4 regions of the Pseudomonas sp. PME37.24/006 genome follow, and region 3 is predicted to be linked to each of the others. Evidence: predicted binding sites of a transcription regulator. Region 3 holds the regulator's gene; each other region holds the start of a gene.
What was found. Region 3 encodes FliA, which starts transcription of late flagellar genes. Its sites were predicted from a motif close to CTAAAGTTTNNNNNNNNNNNGCCGNTAA; they were not measured.

Region 1 (4,663 bases), on a different contig from region 3:
GGTTCAGCCACCACCACCAGCGCGACAGCCCAAACCACCGAGCCAAGCAGGCCGACAGCAGGCCATGTAGCAGACCAGCCGCCAGCGGACTCGGTCGCCAACTGGACATGTGCGCGACAGCGACGATCGCCAGCCCCATGCACAGGGTGACGACAAGCTGGATCAGCAATGCCAGCAACGCTGGGTAGCGCTCACCCAATCCATACAGCGCGCGATAGAGAGCAGCCATGCCCAGAGGCTCAGTCAAAGATGGACGACCAGTTTAGCGCCAGCATCAGCAAATTGCCGCCTTCGCCGGCATGCTAGACTCGCCTCCATTTTCAGCGCATCACAAACTCGGAAGCCCCATGGCCAAACGCCAACTCAACCGCCGGCAAAACTGGCGCATCGAAAAGATCCAGGGTGAACGTGCCGCACGTGCGGCCAAACGCGAATCCCGCGTGGTGGAAACTCTGGAAGGCGGCGACCTGGGCCCGGAACAGACCGGCTTGGTGATCGCTCACTTCGGTGTGCAGGTAGAAGTCGAGGCCACGGACGGCGAGCTGTCAGGCCAGATATTCCGCTGCCACCTGCGCGCCAACCTGCCGACCCTGGTGACCGGCGACCGCGTGGTGTGGCGCCCAGGCAATCAGGGTATTGGCGTGATCGTCGCCCAGCTGCCGCGCGACACCGAGCTGTGTCGCCCGGATACCCGTGGCCAGCTGAAGCCGGTAGCGGCCAACGTCGACCTGATCGTCATCGTCTTCGCACCGTTGCCCGAGCCTCACGCCAACCTGATCGACCGATATCTGGTTGCGGCCGAGCATGCCGGCATCCGCCCACTGCTGCTGCTCAACAAGGCCGATCTGATCGATGCGCAGAACGAAACGGCGCTGAACGCACTGCTCGGCGTGTACCGCCAGTTGGGTTACCCGCTGCTGGAAGTGTCCGCCCTGGAAGGTGATGGCATGGAGCAGCTCAAGCAGCAGCTCGATGGCAATATCAGCGTATTCGTCGGCCAGTCCGGTGTGGGCAAGTCGTCGCTGGTCAATAGCCTGCTGCCGGGCGTCGATACCCGAGTGGGCCCGCTGTCCGAGCTGACCGGCAAGGGCACGCACACCACCACCACGGCACGGCTGTTCCATTTCCCCGGTGGCGGCCAGTTGATCGACTCACCGGGTATCCGTGAGTTCGGTCTGGTGCATGTCAGCCGAGATGACGTGGAGGCAGGCTTCATCGAGTTTGCCGAGCTGCTCGGCCATTGCCGCTTCCGCGACTGCAAGCACGACCGCGAGCCTGGCTGCGCGCTACTCAAGGCGCTGGAGGATGGCCGCATTCAACCGCAACGAATGAACAGCTACCGACACATTCTGGCCAGCCTGCCGGAGTCGGAATACTGAGTCATCGCCGACCGATCCTAGTCGAGCGCGTGACCTCATTACTCGCTCGGCTGATCCATCTGCAACGTACCGTCCTCGAAGATATTCAGCCGCTCGCGCATCTGCTCGTTAGATAACGGTTCGGCCGCTGGCGCGCCACCACTACCGCCCGCAGGAGCGTCGGGAGCCTGATCGGGCGCCAGTTCGCCGCCGCCCTGCTCCCCTTCGATATTGCGTTGTGCCTTTTTGGTCAGCACCACGATATCGATGCGGCGGTTGACCGGGTTCAAGGGGTCGTCACGGTCGAACAGTGCCGAAGACGCATAACCGACCACTCGCGCCACCTGGGCATCGTCGTATCCCGCAGCGGTCAACACCCGACGCGCGGCGTTGGCGCGGTTGGCCGACAGCTCCCAGTTGCCGAAGCCGCCAGCGCCGGCGAAAGGCTTGGCATCGGTATGGCCACTGACGCTGATCTTGTTCGGCACGGCCTTGATGGTGTCGGTCAGTGCGAACAGGATGTCCTCGAAATAGGGCTGTAACTGGGCGCTGCCCAGGGCGAACATCGGCCGATTCTCGGCATCGACGATCTGAATGCGCAAACCGTCCTGGGTGATTTCGAACAGAATCTGATCCTTGAAGCGCTGCAACTGCGGATCCTGCTCGACCTTGTTCTGCAGCTCCTGCAGCAGCAGTTCCAGACGCTCGCGCTCCACCTCTTCGGCCTTGGCCTCGGCCTGCTCGGCGTCCAGCTCGGCCGGATCCTTGGGGTCAGTGTCCGCTTCGTCCCCCGGCGACTCCTGGGGCTGTTCGTTGAGGGTGCGATCCGGCGAAGGAGTCGGTGAGCCTCCGAGGTCGATCACGTAGGGGCTGGCACTTTCGGAGAAGCCGATGGGATCCTTGAAGTAGCCGGAAATCAGCTTTTTCTGCTCGGGCGTGGCCGAGGACATCAGCCACATCACCATGAAGAAGGCCATCATCGCCGTGGCGAAGTCGGCGAAGGCGATTTTCCAGGCACCACCATGGTGGCCCCCGGCGACCTTCTTGACCCGCTTGACGATAATCGGCTGGTTGTTTTCCATGGTGCTTAGTTCCCGCGCATTGCCTGTTCAAGCTCGCTGAAGCTTGGGCGGTGCGCCGGGTAGAGGGTCTTGCGCGAGAACTCCACCGCCAGCGACGGCGGCATTCCGGACGCAGAGGCGACCAGGCCGGCCTTGATGGCCTCGTAGACGTTCAGTTCTTCCTTGGCATCGTGCTCGAGCGCGGCGGCCAGTGGGCCGAAAAAGCCATAGGAAGCGAGAATCCCGAGAAAGGTACCAACCAGCGCCGTGCCGACCTTCTCGCCGATCTGCGCGTTATCCGCCTCGGCAAGAATCGACATGGTGATCACGATACCCAGTACCGCGGCCACGATACCCATGGCCGGCATACCGTCGGCGATCTTCGCCACGGCGTGGGCGGGATGATCGAGTTCCTCCTTGAGGCCAACCAGCTCCATGTCGAACAGGCCTTCAAGCTCGTGAGGCGCCATGTTGCCCGAGGACATGATGCGCAGGTAGTCGCAGATGAAGGCGACCATGCGTTCATCGCCCAGCACCGCCGGGTACTTGCTGAAGATCGGGCTAGCTGCGGGATCCTCGAGATCGGCCTCGATGGCCATCATCCCCTCGCGGCGCGCCTTGTTGAGAATTTCATAGAGCAGGCGCAGTACTTCCAGGTAGTAGTCGTGAGTGAACCTGGACTTGAACATCTTCAATGATTTCTTGAGGACGATCATGAACATACTGCCCGGATTGGCCTGCAGGAACGCGCCTAGCGCGGCCCCGCCGATGATCAGCACCTCGAAAGGGTGCACCAGCGCCATGAGCTTGCCGCCAGACGCGACGAAACCGCCGAAGACGCAGGCGAAGACAACGATGATGCCGATGATTTTGGCCATAAAGAAAACTTAAAAAAGTGAAAAGAAAGGGAGGTCGCGCGAAACACCCCTTCTACTTATCGGAAGAGATGGGCGAGACTATAGTCAGTTAAGTCTAAAAAAAGCCATTTTGGCATATCCCCATGGTCGCAAGCACGCCGTTACCCCGCACCCTCGATGCCTGGCTCAAGCAGTTGGATGGCCAAGTACTGCCTATCCCGACTCAGCATCACCAGCAGGTACGCCGCGCACTGAGCGATAGCCGCCGCTCGCTACGCGAGATCGCCGACCTGATGCAGGACAGCCCGGCATTGGTGCTCAGCGTATTGCGTGAAACCAATCGCAAGAGCAGCAGCATGGGTGAAGCGGCGGAAAGCCTGGAAACCGCGCTCAATCGCCTCGGCCTCAAGCGCGCCGAAGAACTGCTGATGCGCATACCGGCCAAGGCGATCACAGACATTCCTCAGCCGCTTCGCCAGATCCAGCTGATCAGCCAGCACGCCGCGCAGCAGGCCAATGGCCTGTTCGCCGCACGCCTCGCCCGCCTGTGGCAGGAAATCCACTGGGGCAGCTTGTTGTTTCTCTCGCCGGTGTGGGCATTGCTGGCGGCTCATCCCCAGCTGTTCGAAACCTGGGAGCAACGCGTGCTGATCAAAGGCGAGCGACCTGCACGGGTCGAACGCGACCTGCTGGGTATTTCCCTCTTTGAATTGTGCCTGGCACTGGCTGAGCACTGGCGTCTGCCTGCCTGGATCATTCAGGGCTATCAGCTGCTGATCAGCGACCGGCGCCTACTGGCCAGGGCGCTACGCCTGGCGCGCCTGCACGATGATCCCCTACGCCAACAGCAGCAGCTGGACAGCGATCCGCCCCTGCAACGCTGGCTCATGCAACCGGCCAACAGCATCTTACTGGCCAACGTATTGGCCGTCTCGGCGCACAACGCCTGGAGCGGCAGACACACCCGGCGCTGGCAAACGCTCAATAGCCTGTACCTGCAAATGCCACTTGCGGAGCTGCATCAGCACATTCACCAGAATGCAGCACACAGCGCGCGACAGGTAGACACCACTGGTCTTTGGCACCCCGCCGAAGCGTTGCTGTGGCCTTGGCATGCACGGCACTTCCAGCCCCCCAAACCGGCGCCCACACCGCAAACCGGCGACTGGCGCCAGCTGTGTACCCAACTGCTCACCCAGCCAACGGCGTTCAGCAACGTGGAACAGCTCACCCGTTGCGCCCATGGGGCGCTGCAAGCGACCGGTCTATCGCGCCAAATCCTGCTGCTCGCCGACCGCAGCCATAGCCGCCTGCAGGTGCAGCAACATGCAGGCGTCGATGCCAGCGCCAGCGGCCTGACGCTCGACCCGGGGCAAAGCCAGGTGCT
Region 2 (4,663 bases), on a different contig from region 3:
GCGATGTCCTTGACCAGCACCGGGGGTTTGTCGCCGACCTTGATCTGCGCGGTGGCCAGTTTGAGGGCGCTGTCACCGAGGTAGAAATCGCCGCTGCCGCGCTTCTGGTCGCTGTTAAGGGTCAGGCCCCGCAGCTCGACCTGAATAGGAGCGCCCTCACTGTCGGTCGCAGTGACGAGCAGGCTGTCCATGGCGCCGACTGCCTTGAATGCGACCGCATGCTTGCTGGCTTCCCCATCCAGGGTCAGGCCGGAGAACTTGACCGTGGAGGTCGGCGTCGGCGCGAAGTCCAGAGGCGTCAGTACCAGAGTGCCGCTGGTAGATCCGTCATAGCCCAGGCTGCCCTGGCCGGTAAGCGGCGCAGCGCCCTTGGCGGCATCGAACCACTTCTGGGTGTATTCGTTGGCCTCCAGCGCATAGTTGCTGGCGGCCATGACCGGCCACAGATTAAGGCGCTTGAGGCGCGACGCAGGCAGCGGGCCGTGCTCGATGTTGTCGACCAGCAAAATCTCCATGTGCTTGGGGAGGTTTTCCTTGTCCGGCGCATCGAAGGTGAGGCGGTAGCGGGCGGTACTGGTGAACAGGCGGGTTTCCAGCGACAGCAGCTCCAGCTTGGCCGTGGCGCCCGAACCGAGCAGCGCGTCCTGGCTCTGCTGGTTGGCTTCTGCAATGGCGTTCTGCAAAACACCCGGCAATTGAGTACCGGTGTACCAGGCACCGGCTGTGCTGAGCACACCAACTGCTACCACTACGCCTACCGCTATTCCTGCAATTTTTTTCATCGTCTGCTCAATGCATGTCCATGATTTGAATGTTCAGCCTTCCTGGCAACAACCCCTTTTTGACGAGCGCGGCACTGCGAAAGGCGGCGACGATGGTAGCACCATGGGGCTCGCCATACTGTGCGAGCGCTCTTGTTCGGCGCGAATGGCCGGGCGTTTAAACGGTGCTCCTCTCCCCGTTGGTCCACAATTGCTGGCGCCAATTGCTGTCGAAGTTTTTCTGAAGTACGGCGTTCGCTGATCCATCACGGGGAGCGTTTCGGGCAGTAATTTTTGCCAGAAGCTGCGCGCCGATATCGATGCTCTGGGCGTAGTTGTCACGATTGAAGTTAATGCCCAGGCTAAACCGCTCGGTCTCAAAGACAGCGATCTGAGCATCCGCGAGGTTATTGGCCTGCTTTACCAATTCATCTGATTCATTCAGGGCCTGCACCAGGCGATCCGCTTGCTCACTGCTAAGCCCCTCGGCTGTCGTCAGAACGATTTTTCCACCGGCATTAACAGTGAAACCAAAAGACGCAGCCTTTAAATCCGGGTGGTCTTGGGCGATATTCTCCAGGACGCTCGTATAGGTCTGTTCAATCTGCTCAGACGCAGAGCGCAGGTTCAGGTTCGCCGCTTCCAAGGCTTTCGCATGCCTTTCAAAGGCACTCCAGCGTGAAGCCATGGTGTCGCCGGTCAGGCCTGCCATCAACGCGTTGTGCTCTTCTTCACTCAGCGCATTTGGATCGTGAATAGCCGCCCTTGCAGCGATGACTGGATCATTGGGGCGAGTGCTGCCAGTTCTTACCGACTCGGCATACGCCTGATACTTGTCCAAAGCCTCTGTGCTGATCTGGACCGTATTGTTTGTTACCAGCGAGCCTCTGAGCGAAGCGTTATCAACCCCTTCGTTGATATTCGCAGGTTGGCTCGTAGCGACCCGCCCAGCGTGGTTTGCGTGTAGATCCGTTACGGTGTACGAGCCGACCACAGGTATGGCGCTCATATCATGTGTCTCCTATTCATACCCACCCCTGCCACTCAAGCGGCACAGTAGCCGCTGTTAGCGCAGGCAAGGGCTTCACAGCGTAAGCGTTACCGCCGACATGATTTTTTGAATGCAAAGGCGCTTTTGAGGTTTCCGATCCCCGTTTAACGGCGTCGCTAGCCAATTCTTTAACGGAACGAGGATCGCTGTTGTGCTCGGCTTCCGGCACCGGGGTCAAGCGGCACATGTAGCGGCCAACTAATCGCGGCCATCGACGCTGAGCGTGAGGCGTTGCAATCCGCGCCAGCCCTGACCGTGTCGCGGCACACACCTAAACGCACAGCCTTTCGACGACATGCTTAAAGTTTCCACCTTTGGGTCGATAGCCTGTTGAACATATCAACCATCGCTGGAAAACAGGAATCTCGTATGCGCCTTAGAAACCTCAATGTAGCTCCACGAGCATCCCTGTTTTTCGCTTTAATAATCGCGTTGGTTTTTGTGCTCGGCATATTTGCAATCGTGCAAATGGGCAAGCTGAGGGACGCCGAAAAAGACGTCGAGCTCAACTGGATGGCTAGCATCCGACAAACGGCGTTGATGAACAATGCGGCCCTTCGCCTGAGGCTCGAAACACAGCGGGGCCTTGCAGACCCCCAGTCCATTCAAAAGAATATTGAAAGCTTCGCCGGCTACCGCAAGGCGTTCACCGATGCGGTGACGAATTATGAGCCCCTCATCGCAAGCGACAAAGAACGCTCGTTTTATACGCCGGTGAAAAACAGTGCCGATGCCTATTCCAAACAACTGGATCTTCTCGAACCGTTGATGAGGCAGGGTGACATAGCGGCAGCGGTCAATCTGGTGAGTACCAGCATCCGCCCCCTGACCAATAATATGGAGCAGCAGGTCAAGGACTTGACCCGTTTCAACGATGAAGGTGCAGCGCAGGCTGGGCAAACCGCGACCGATCTCTATAGCAATGGCCTTTGGCTTGTTGTCGGCCTTATAACGGGCGTGGTCATCTTGACGTCTGGGTTGGCATTATTGCTGACGAAAAGTATTACCTCTCCGATTAACGATGCGTTGTCCGTCGCGGAGCGTATCGCGGCCAGCGACCTCTCCAAGGAGGTCTTGGTCAGCGGCACCGATGAAGCCGGGCGACTGTTGAAAGCGCTCGCGCAGATGCAGAAAAATCTGCGCACCACGATTATGCAGATCTCCGATTCGTCCACCCAACTGGCCTCTGCGTCAGAAGAGATGACAGCGGTCACTGAGGAGTCGAGTCGGGGTCTTGTCGCCCAGAATGACGAGGTCAATCAAGCGGCCACAGCGGTCACAGAAATGAGCGCGGCCGTTGATGAAGTCGCTCGTAACGCGGAATCTGCTTCCGAAGAGTCAAAACGTACCCAGGGCTATACCGAAGTAGGTTTGGCGCGAGTGGCTCAGACATTGAAGTCCATTCAAAAGCTGAACGGTAACGTTGAAAACACGAGCGAACAGATTCAAGGGTTGTCAGATCGTGCCCAGAGCATCACCAAAGTTGTCGAGGTGATTCGGGCGATTGCAGAACAGACCAATCTGTTGGCACTGAACGCCGCTATCGAAGCCGCACGAGCTGGCGAGCAAGGTCGCGGGTTTGCGGTGGTTGCTGACGAAGTAAGGGCTTTGGCGCATCGCACTCAGGTGTCGACCCAGGAAATCGAGCAGATGATCGCGGCCATTCAGAACGACTCTGACCTGGCCGTGAAGGCGATGAACACGAGCAGAGACCTGGCGACCGAATCGCTTGGCGTCGCCCAGGAGGCCAGTACCTCGCTGGATCAAATATCAACGGCTATTATTCAGATCAATGAACGTAACCTCCTGATCGCCACGGCCTCTGAAGAGCAGTCGCATGTAGCACGTGAGGTTGACCGCAACCTGGTCAGCATTCGCGAGCTGGCAACACAGAGTGCTGCGGGCGCCAGCCAAACGGCCAGTGCGTGTGGCGAAATGTCAAAACTGGCGGTTAACCTGAACCAGTTGGTTAACCGTTTCGTGGTGTGAAAAAGGGGCCGACTACTGAAAATCTGGGTACTCAAAAATGCTCTAGCTGTCGCATCACGAGGGTATCCAGAAAAATGTAATGGCCCCGAGCGCAATTTATGCCTGAGGCATACCACGCCTCGATAGATGACTTGAGCAAACGCATGCTGATGTACGCATGCCTTTCTGGTGGATGTGCTGATGCAGCGCTTCCCCATAGGTCCGATGAGGACGAGGGTTAGGGCTGCATCACTATATGGCTTACTGACCTGCGCAAGGTGTGTTCCCTGCAGCCTTACCAACATTCATACAAGGCAGGGCGTCATGCACAAGAAAGAGCCGTGGCCACTGACGCTGTACTTTGACGGTGAATGTCCGCTCTGCGCTCGGGAGATCAACCTGCTGCGTCGGCACGCCGTAGAAGATCGACTGTTGTTTGTCGACATCCGCAGGGAGGGGGTGACGGCCGAAACACTGGGCTTCTCGTTAGAGGCTATGCAGAACTTACTGCATGCCCGCTTCGCCGATGGCCGTTGGGTCACCGGGCTGGATGCTACCTTGTGGAGCTGGCGAGCCGCCGGTTTGGGCATTTGGGCAACGCCTCTGACATGGCGCCCACTGCGGCCGATCTTCACGATGGGCTATCGCCTGTTCTGCCGCTTGCGCCCCCATTTGGCATGGCTGCCTCACCCTGATGGCAGCCGTCGCTGTCACGACAATCACTGCACAATGCCGACGCCTGAAACCGCACCAGCCGAGCCGCCCGCGTTGAGACAAGGCAGACCGGGTAAAAAGTGAGCCCTGACCACTGGATCTGTCTGATCAACCAAGTGCCACTGCATTTACCTGGGCCGTCTGCAGGAGAGGCGATATGAGCAATCCC
Region 3 (4,663 bases):
TGGAGGCCGAGCTGCGCAAGACGCAGTCGCGCATCGCCTCCGCTCAGGCCGAGCTGAGCACCCGTGCGCAGCTCGATGCCGGTAAGGATCGTCAGCTGTTCGCCGAAGCGCCGAGCGTGGCACCAGCCGACAGCCTGGACGCCGTACTTGAGCGTCAGCAGAAGAAGCCGGCCTCGGCTTCGGTCGACCAGTCTGCCCTGGAATCCATGCGCTCCGAATTGCATGGCTTGCGTGAGCTGATCGAAATGCAGATGGGTTCCATGGCCTGGGGGCAGATGCAGAGCCGCCGCCCACAGCAGGCCGCCCTGTGGCGCCGCCTGCAGCGCATGGGTTTGCCGGCTGAGCTGGCACGCACACTGCTTGAGCGCGTTGCCTCGCTGAGCGATCAACGCCAGGCTTGGCGTATGGTGCTGGCGCACCTGGCACACTCGATTCAGACGCCCAAGCAAGAGCCGATGGAGGAGGGCGGTATGATCGCCCTGGTCGGCCCGGCTGGCATGGGCAAGACCACCACCCTGGCCAAGCTCGCGGCACGCTACGTACTCAAGTACGGCGCTGCGAATATCGCGCTGGTGAGTATGGACAGCTACCGTATCGGTGCTCAGGAGCAGCTCAAAACGCTGGGCCGTATCCTTGGCGTTTCCGTGACCCACGTTGATCCAGGTCAGTCATTGACTCAGGCGCTGGCGCCGTTGGTGCGCAAGCGAGTGGTTCTCATCGATACTGCCGGCCTGCCAGCCAATGACCCAGCGCTGCGTATGCAATTGGAGACCCTGGCAAGCCGAGGCATCAACGCCCGCAATTATCTGGTGCTGGCTGCAACCAGCCAGGCGCAAGTGCTCAAGGCGGCGTATCACAGTTACAAGCGCTGTGGGCTGGCCGGCTGCATTCTGAGTAAACTGGATGAGGCAACCAGCATGGGAGAGGTATTGGGTCTGGCTATTAGCCACCGTCTACCGGTAGCCTATCTGGCAGACGGCCCGCGAATTCCGGACGATGTACATGTGCCGCGCAGCCATCAGTTGGTCAGCCGTGCTGTAGGCCTGCAGGCTCCGGATGAACCGAGTGAGGATACGATGGCCGATATGTTTGCCGGGTTGTACCAAGACCCGGCACGACGCGCAGGATGATCATGCAGGTGTGGCGAAGCGCTGGCTGTGGTCGTTCCAGCAGCGCACAATGGCCATGTGGCTCTAAAGCGAAGTTAGACAAGGTGTATAGATAACATGGGTATGCATCCCGTACAGGTGATCGCGGTGACCGGCGGCAAGGGCGGCGTTGGCAAGACCAATGTGTCGGTGAATTTGTCGTTGGCGCTGGCGGATCTCGGTCGGCGCGTCATGCTCATGGATGCTGACCTGGGGCTGGCCAACGTCGATGTATTGCTCGGCCTGACGGCCAAGCGCACCCTGGCTGACGTCATCGACGGCCAGTGCGAGCTTCGCGATGTTGTCCTGCAGGGTCCGGGTGGCATTCGTGTCGTGCCGGCGGCCTCCGGTACTCAGAGCATGGTGCAGCTTACGCCCATGCAGCATGCTGGTCTGATCCAGGCTTTCAGTGATATCAGCGACAACCTCGATGTACTGATCGTGGACACCGCCGCGGGCATCGGCGACTCGGTGGTGAGCTTCGTACGTGCTGCGCAGGAAGTGCTGGTGGTGGTATGTGACGAGCCGACCTCGATCACCGACGCTTACGCGCTGATCAAGCTGCTCAATCGAGACCACGGCATGAACCGTTTCCGGGTGCTTGCCAATATGGCGCATAGCCCGCAAGAGGGTCGTAATCTGTTTGCTAAGCTGACCAAGGTGACCGACCGTTTTCTGGATGTTGCGCTGCAGTACGTGGGCGCAGTGCCTTATGACGAATCGGTACGCAAGGCCGTACAGAAACAGCGTGCGGTATATGAGGCGTTCCCTCGTTCGAAGTGCGCGCTGGCGTTCAAGGCGATTGCCCAGAAGGTTGATGCGTGGCCATTGCCGGCCAACCCGCGAGGCCACCTGGAATTTTTCGTTGAACGCCTGGTGCAACAACCGACTGCAGACACGGCTGTATGACGACAGCCTCTGGACTCCGTATGTACAGCAAGGCAACAGCACGAGATTCACAGCATCAGTTGATTGAACGTTACGCGCCATTGGTCAAACGCATCGCCTACCACCTGTTGGCGCGTCTGCCTGCCAATGTGCAGGTGGACGACCTTATTCAGGCCGGCATGATTGGCCTGCTTGAGGCATCGCGTAAATACGACGCCGGTAAGGGCGCCAGTTTCGAGACGTTCGCGGGTATCCGTATCCGGGGTTCGATGCTCGATGAGGTGCGCAAGGGTGATTGGGCGCCGCGTTCGGTGCACCGCAACAGCCGGATGGTCAGCGACGCAATCCGAAAAATTGAAGCGAGAACGGGAAGAGACGCTAAAGATCAGGAGGTTGCTGCCGAACTCCAATTGAGTCTCGAAGATTACTACGGCATTCTTGGCGACACTTTGGGTAGCCGCCTGTTCAGTTTCGACGATCTGTTGCAAGAAGGCGAAAGCGGTGGGCTGCAGGAAGACACAAGCTCCTTGCTCCAAGGGCCTTCGCATGAGCTGGAAGACAATCGTTTCCAGGCAGCGCTGGCCGACGCTATCAGCAATCTGCCGGAGCGTGAGCGGTTGGTGTTATCGCTGTATTACGACGAGGAGTTGAATCTCAAGGAAATCGGCGAGGTACTGGGAGTTAGTGAGTCGCGGGTCAGCCAATTACACAGTCAGTGTGCCGCGCGTTTACGCGCACGGTTAGTGGAATGGCGCGCATAAGGAATTAGCAGGGCGCTGGAAAAACACAGTGAACGCAGCAAAGCCGGGCGCAATAGTTTTGCGGCGTTCCGCCAGGCCGGTTTCACGATTTATAAGCGCTTCAGAATGCTGATGGCGTTTTAGGACTGTACGGAGGTCGACTTGGACAAGAACATGAAAATCCTCATCGTCGATGATTTCTCGACGATGCGCCGGATCATCAAGAATCTTTTGCGTGATTTGGGCTTTACCAATACGGCGGAAGCCGACGATGGCGTCACGGCCTTGCCGATGCTGCAAAGCGGCAGCTTTGACTTCCTCGTGACCGACTGGAACATGCCGGGCATGAGCGGAATCGATCTGCTGCGCGCGGTGCGTGCGGATGAACGCTTGAAGCAAATGCCAGTGTTGATGGTGACGGCAGAAGCCAAGCGTGATCAGATCATCGAGGCCGCTCAGGCTGGTGTGAACGGCTACGTGGTCAAGCCATTCACCGCCCAGGTGCTCAAGGAAAAGATCGAAAAAATCTTCGAGCGGGTCAACGGCTGATGTCTGCCGCGAGGTTGTTATGGAACACGAAGATTCTCAAGAGGCCGACCTCGAGTCGACTCTGAAAAGCAATGCCCGCCAACTGGTAAGCAGCCTCGAACAAGGCAACTTTGGCGAAGCGGTACAGCTGATCAATGAACTGAACAAGGCGCGCGACCGTGGTCTTTACCACGAAGTCGGCAAGCTCACGCGTGAGCTGCACAACGCCATCGTCAATTTTCAGCTTGACCCTCGGGTGCCCCACGCCAATGAAGTCTCACAGATATCTGACGCGACGGAGCGGCTCAACTACGTCGTGACCATGACCGAGCGTGCGGCCAATCGCACCATGGATCTGGTCGAGCAGAGTGCACCACTGGTCAATGATTTGAGCAGCGAAGCCGATGCTCTGAGCGAAGATTGGGGGCGTTTCATGCGCCGTGAAATGGGCGCTGAGGCTTTCCGTGAGTTGGCCAAACGCATCGAGCTGTTTTTGGCGCGCAGCCAGCGTGACAACAGCAAACTGTCCGGGCACCTCAACGACATTTTGCTGGCGCAGGACTATCAGGATCTGACCGGGCAGGTGATCAAACGCGTCACCCAGTTGGTGACCGAGGTAGAGAGCAATCTGCTGAAACTGATGCTGATGGCCAGCCAGGTCGACCGTTTCGCCGGCATCGATCACGATCACAATGAATTACGTGTAGAGCAGAACAAACAAAAAAATACGTCCCATGGTGAAGGTCCACAGATTCATGCCGATAAGCGTGATGACGTCGCATCGAACCAGGACGACGTCGACGATTTGCTGTCCAGCCTGGGATTTTAGGAGCACGTCATATGAGCTTCGGCGCCGATGAAGAAATCCTCCAGGATTTCCTGGTAGAGGCCGGCGAGATTCTCGAGCTGTTGTCCGAGCAGTTGGTGGAGCTGGAAAGCCGCCCGGACGATATGAATCTGCTCAACGCGATTTTTCGGGGATTTCACACGGTAAAAGGCGGGGCAGGCTTCCTGCAGCTCAATGAGTTGGTGGAATGCTGCCATATTGCCGAGAACGTGTTCGACATCCTGCGTAAGGGTGAGCGTCGCGTCGACTCCGAGTTGATGGACGTAGTGCTCGAAGCGCTGGATGCCGTCAATGGCATGTTCACCGAAGTACGCGAGCGTGTTACGCCGACGCCGGCTTCTCCCGAGCTGCTGGCAGCGCTGGCACGACTCGCTGAGCCTGCTCCTGCCGCAGGGTCTGTTGCGGTTGCTGCAGCTATGCCCGTTGAATCAGTAGCCCAGGCCGCCCAAGCAGAGGCGGACATCACCGACAGTGAGTTCGCACAGCTCCTCGATGCTCTGGACGACGAACCA
Region 4 (4,663 bases), on a different contig from region 3:
GAAGGCGATCATGAACAGCACGGGCATCGGCAGCAGGCCGGCGATCAGCGTGGTCATCAGAATCACGGTGAGGAGGGCGTTGATCAGAATCAGCTTCGGACGACGAGCTTCCGGGAACTGCGAAACGCTGATCTCGTCCTGGGTGATCTTGCCTTCCGGCAGTTGCAGCACGCCCAGGCGCTTGCGTTCACGCAGACCATAGTAGTAAGCCACGCCGAACAGCACGATGGCACCAACGATCATGCCCGGAATCATCGGCACGAAGACGTCCGATGGGTCGACGTGCAGGGCGCTGGCTGCGCGAGCGGTCGGGCCGCCCCACGGGGTCATGTTCATGATGCCGCCGGCCATGATGATCAGGCCGGCCATGATGGTCGGGCTCATCTTCAGACGGCTGTACAGCGGCAGCATGGCGCCTACGCAGATCATGTAGGTGGTCGAGCCGTCGCCGTCCAGGGAAACGATCAGCGCCAGGGCCACGGTACCGACAGCGACCTTCAGCGGGTCACCCTTGACCAGCTTGAGGATCAGGCGCACGGGCGGATCGAACAGGCCCGAGTCGATCATGATGGCGAAGTAGAGGATGGCGAACATCAGCATCACGCCGGTAGGCGCGAGCTTGCTGATGCCTTCGAGCATCATCGGGCCGATCTGGGGGGCGAAGCCACCGATCAGGGCGAAGATGATCGGGATGATGATCAGAGCGATGAGCGCCGACAGGCGTTTGCTCATGATCAGGTACATGAAAGTCGAAACCATGGCAAAGCCAAGGAAAGTCAGCATGGAGATTCTCCGGACGTGATTCGGCTACGGTGCGAAAAGGCGGTCAGCGTTAGCGACGAGGCGAACGGAGGGGGTGGAGAAGACGTGGAGAGCGAGGGCGGAGCATGGTTAATTACCTGTTTTATTCTTGTTGACGGCAGCTGCGGGCCTCTCTGGCGGCAGCTCATCGACCGATCTATGTCGGTCAGTGAGCGGATGCTAGAGCACAAAGCTTTCAGCCAGCTTTCGCCGAACTCAGATAATTGCTGGATGTTTCGCCGCGGCTAGATAAACCGGCGCGGGCCCGTGAGCCCCGCCAGCCGTGGGCTACAGCATTCGCTCGAGTAGATAGAGCGTGGCGACCAGGGAGGCCGCGGCGAGTAGATGTTGCAGCGTGATGATGCCGGCCATCAGGTTGGCATCGCCGCCCAACTGGCGAGTCAGCACATAAGCGGTCGGTGCGGTGGGCAGGGCGAAGAACAGTACCAGTACGGTGCTCTCCATCACCGGTAGTTGCAGCGCGTAAGCGACGGAGAATGCCAGCAGCGGCATCAGTAGCAGGCGCAGCAGGCTATTCCAGGTCAAGGCGGGGATTTCGCCACCCAGTTGCTCCGGCTTGAGTGCCGCGCCAACGCACAGCAAACCCAGCGGCAGGCTGGCGGCGGCGAGCAGGCTGAGCAGGCGGCCACTGCCGCCCGGCAAACCGAGGCCGCTGAGATTGACCAGGGCGCCAGCGAAACAGGCGAGGATCAGCGGGTTGCGGATGATCGGCAGTAGCAGGCCGCGTGCGCTGACGCCACGCTCGGCGGTCAGCGACCACACCGACAGCACATTGACCGTCGGCACCATCAACGCCAGCATCAGCGCGGCCAGGGTCAAGCCTGGCTGGCCAAACAAACTGCCCACCGCCGCCAGACCCAGATAGGTGTTGAAACGCAGAATGCCCTGGCTGAAAGCACCGAAGCGCGACGCCGGCCAGCCGCGCAGGCGGCGTACGATCAGCAGTGCCAGCCAGGCTATGCCCAGACCAAGCAGCACGGCCAACGCCAGCCTGGGTAACTGCGGGTTGTCCAGCGGCGCAGTGGCCAGGCTGTTGAACAGCAGGGCGGGGAATAGAATGAAGTAATTGAGGCGTTCGGCCCCGGGCCAAAAGGCTTCACTGGGAAAACCGCGACGGCGCAGTTCATAACCGGCAACGATCAGTGCGAAGAGTGGCCAGAGGGCCAGAAGCAGTTCGGTCACGGGAGCCCCCGGTGGTGGTGAGCGTGCATCTTCGCCAGTGCCGCACGATCAGGCAAGCCAGATGCGAGCTGGATATCAACAGGCTTCAGGAGAGAACGATGAGCGATCTACATAGCGGTGGCTGCCAATGTGGCGCATTGCGTTATCAGTTCCAGGCGCCTTTGAGCGATATCGCCCATTGCCACTGCTCGATCTGTCGGCGCAGCACCGGCGGCATTCTGGTCACCTGGATCACCGTGCCGCTACAGCACTTCACCTGGCTGCAGGGCGAGCCCGCGCGCTACGCCTCGTCAGCGACCTGCACACGGTATTTCTGCCCAACCTGTGGTGCGCATTTGGCTTTACTCACCACCCTGAGTCCGCAGTCGATGGATGTGACCATCGCGACGCTGGATCACCCGGAACAGGCGCCTGCGAATCGGCATATCTGGATCCAGAGCCGATTGCCCTGGCTGCAGGTGGATACGCACTTGCCGGAAGAGCGGCAGGAGCGGATTGACTAGCTTGCCTCTAGGCCAACCAAGTGACGGTCGCCGTAGCGCGTAAGCCTCCTCTTTGTCTGGTTTTCCCTAAAGAATGCTCGCTTTGGGCCGATCAAGAGTCGTCCCTTGACATGCCTTCGTGCCGCATATGGATGCGCTTTCGCTGTTTAACGTGCCGCAGTACATAAGCACGACGACAGACAATCTTTTTCCCTTGGTAATTGAATCTGCCGAAGTCCATGGAATAGGTGATACCCCGTGCTCAGAAATATCCCGTTGAGTCGCAAGCTCTTACTGATACTCGCGTGCCCGCTGTTTGGGTTTCTCTGGCTTGCTGCCTTGCAGGTCACCAGCAGTTACCAGACCTTGCAGGAGATGGATCGAACCCAGGAGGCCAGCGCCGCCGCTCAGAAAGTCAGTCAGTTGATTACCGTGCTGCAACGCGAGCGGGGCGCCAGCGGGATTTTTCTGGGTAGCCAGGGCAAAAATATGCAGGACGTCTTGCTGCGCATGCGTGGGCAGACCGACACGGCGCTGGGCGAAGTGCGCGCGCTGTCCGGCAGCGCGGCTGATCAGCTCGACGAAGCCCTTGCCGCGTTGAGCGGCCTGGATGCGACTCGCGGGCAGATCGACAAACTGGCGATCGACAACCGTGAGTCGGGGGCGCGTTATACCGCGATCATCCGCACGCTGATCGGCTACACCCACGGCCTCGAGCGCAGCGTCGACGATCCATCGCTGGCCCGCGTACTGTCGTCGCTCACCCAGTTCATCGAGATGAAGGAGCGGGCCGGGCGTGAGCGCGCCATGCTCGGCGTGGTGTTCAACCAGGATCGTTTCGACGCCGATCTGCTCTCCACCTTCAGCCGCAACCTGGGCGAGTTCACTGCTTACTCCGAAGGCTTCCGCCGCAACGCCTCGGCGGATTTCGTACGCAAGCTCGACGAGAAGATGCAGCAGCCCAGTGCCGTGGAAGTCGCCCGGTTGCAGAAGCTGGCCTTCGACACACCGCTTGGTCAGTCGCTGGGCGTCAAGGCTACCGACTGGTTCCAGACTTCCACCAGCCGCATTGACCTGATGGGCGAAGTGGAGACCGAGCTGGGTCAGAGGGTCGGCATCCTGGCCGCCCAGGCGCGTGACAAGGCCGCTGGCGTGCTGTGGATGACGGTGATCGGTGTGATGGCCGCGCTGGCGGTGGTGACCGTGCTGTCCTACTTGATCATCAGCAACATCAACTTCGCCGTGCGCGAGGCGAACACCGCGCTACTGGCCCTTTCCCAGCGAGACTTGACCGCACGCTCGACCTATCAGGGCAAAGACGAATTCGGCGAAATAACCCGTAACCTCAACCGCATGGCTGAAGAGCTGGCGCAGATCGTGCGCGAGATTGGCTCCGCCACCGCCCAGGTGGCCACCGCAGCTGAAGAGTCCTCAGCGGTGACCCTGCAGACCAGCAACAGCCTGGAGCGTCAGCGCCAAGGCACCGAGTTGGTGGTGACCGCCATCAACGAGATGAGCGCGACGGTTCGCGACGTGGCGCAGAGCACCAGCGACGCTGCGCAAATGTCCCGTCAGGTGAACCTCAGTACCACTCAGGGCCGCCAGGAAATCGAGCGTACCGTGGAGGTCATCCGCGAACTGTCCACTCAAGCGGATGAGACCGCGCGGATAATCGGCGATCTGAAACAGGAAAGTGATTCGATCTCTGGCGTGCTCGACGTGATCCGCGGGATTGCCGATCAAACCAACCTGCTAGCCCTCAACGCGGCCATTGAAGCGGCGAGGGCCGGCGATCACGGTCGCGGCTTCGCGGTGGTCGCCTCCGAAGTCCGCACCCTGGCGCAGAAGACCCAGGAGTCCACCGGCAATATCCAGGAGATGATCGCCAATCTGCAGAAAGGCTCGGATCTCGCCACGCATTCGATGGAGGAAACCCTCGGCAAGGCGCGCGCAGGTGCGGCCAACATCGAGCGCGCAGGTGACCTGCTGGCCGATATCGCCGCCGGCGTCGCCGGGATCAACGACCGCAACATGCAGATCGCCACGGCTGCCGAAGAGCAGAGTGCGGTCGCCGAGGACATTAACCGTAACGTGGTCGAGATCAACGATGTCGCCATCCAAGTCAGCTCCGGTGCCGAGCAGACCGCAGCCACCAGCCTGGAGCTGGCGCGGCTGGC

Region 1: the regulator FliA is predicted to act here: its motif matches at 3,354-3,381, upstream of motA (flagellar motor stator protein MotA).
Region 2: the regulator FliA is predicted to act here: its motif matches at 2,111-2,138, upstream of ACZ3GY_RS00380 (methyl-accepting chemotaxis protein).
Region 4: the regulator FliA is predicted to act here: its motif matches at 2,574-2,601, upstream of ACZ3GY_RS02630 (methyl-accepting chemotaxis protein).

What each region holds. Positions count from the first base shown of each region.
Region 1 covers NZ_JBVHNL010000005.1:64,823-69,485, forward strand. The annotation lists gene ACZ3GY_RS21310 (class I SAM-dependent methyltransferase) at 1-229, opposite strand, end outside; gene rsgA (small ribosomal subunit biogenesis GTPase RsgA) at 348-1,379, shown strand; gene motB (flagellar motor protein MotB) at 1,418-2,440, opposite strand; gene motA (flagellar motor stator protein MotA) at 2,446-3,297, opposite strand; gene ACZ3GY_RS21330 (HDOD domain-containing protein) at 3,420-4,663, shown strand, end outside.
Region 2 covers NZ_JBVHNL010000001.1:81,401-86,063, reverse strand. The annotation lists gene ACZ3GY_RS00390 (YdgA family protein) at 1-782, opposite strand, end outside; gene ACZ3GY_RS00385 (hypothetical protein) at 940-1,770, opposite strand; gene ACZ3GY_RS00380 (methyl-accepting chemotaxis protein) at 2,182-3,801, shown strand; gene ACZ3GY_RS00375 (thiol-disulfide oxidoreductase DCC family protein) at 4,105-4,578, shown strand.
Region 3 covers NZ_JBVHNL010000002.1:684,033-688,695, reverse strand. The annotation lists gene flhF (flagellar biosynthesis GTPase FlhF) at 1-1,130, shown strand, start outside; gene fleN (flagellar synthesis regulator FleN) at 1,218-2,057, shown strand; gene fliA (RNA polymerase sigma factor FliA) at 2,054-2,797, shown strand; gene ACZ3GY_RS08710 (chemotaxis response regulator CheY) at 2,951-3,325, shown strand; gene ACZ3GY_RS08705 (protein phosphatase CheZ) at 3,345-4,133, shown strand; gene ACZ3GY_RS08700 (chemotaxis protein CheA) at 4,145-4,663, shown strand, end outside.
Region 4 covers NZ_JBVHNL010000001.1:567,445-572,107, forward strand. The annotation lists gene ACZ3GY_RS02615 (CitMHS family transporter) at 1-783, opposite strand, end outside; gene ACZ3GY_RS02620 (AEC family transporter) at 1,090-2,004, opposite strand; gene ACZ3GY_RS02625 (GFA family protein) at 2,103-2,507, shown strand; gene ACZ3GY_RS02630 (methyl-accepting chemotaxis protein) at 2,799-4,663, shown strand, end outside.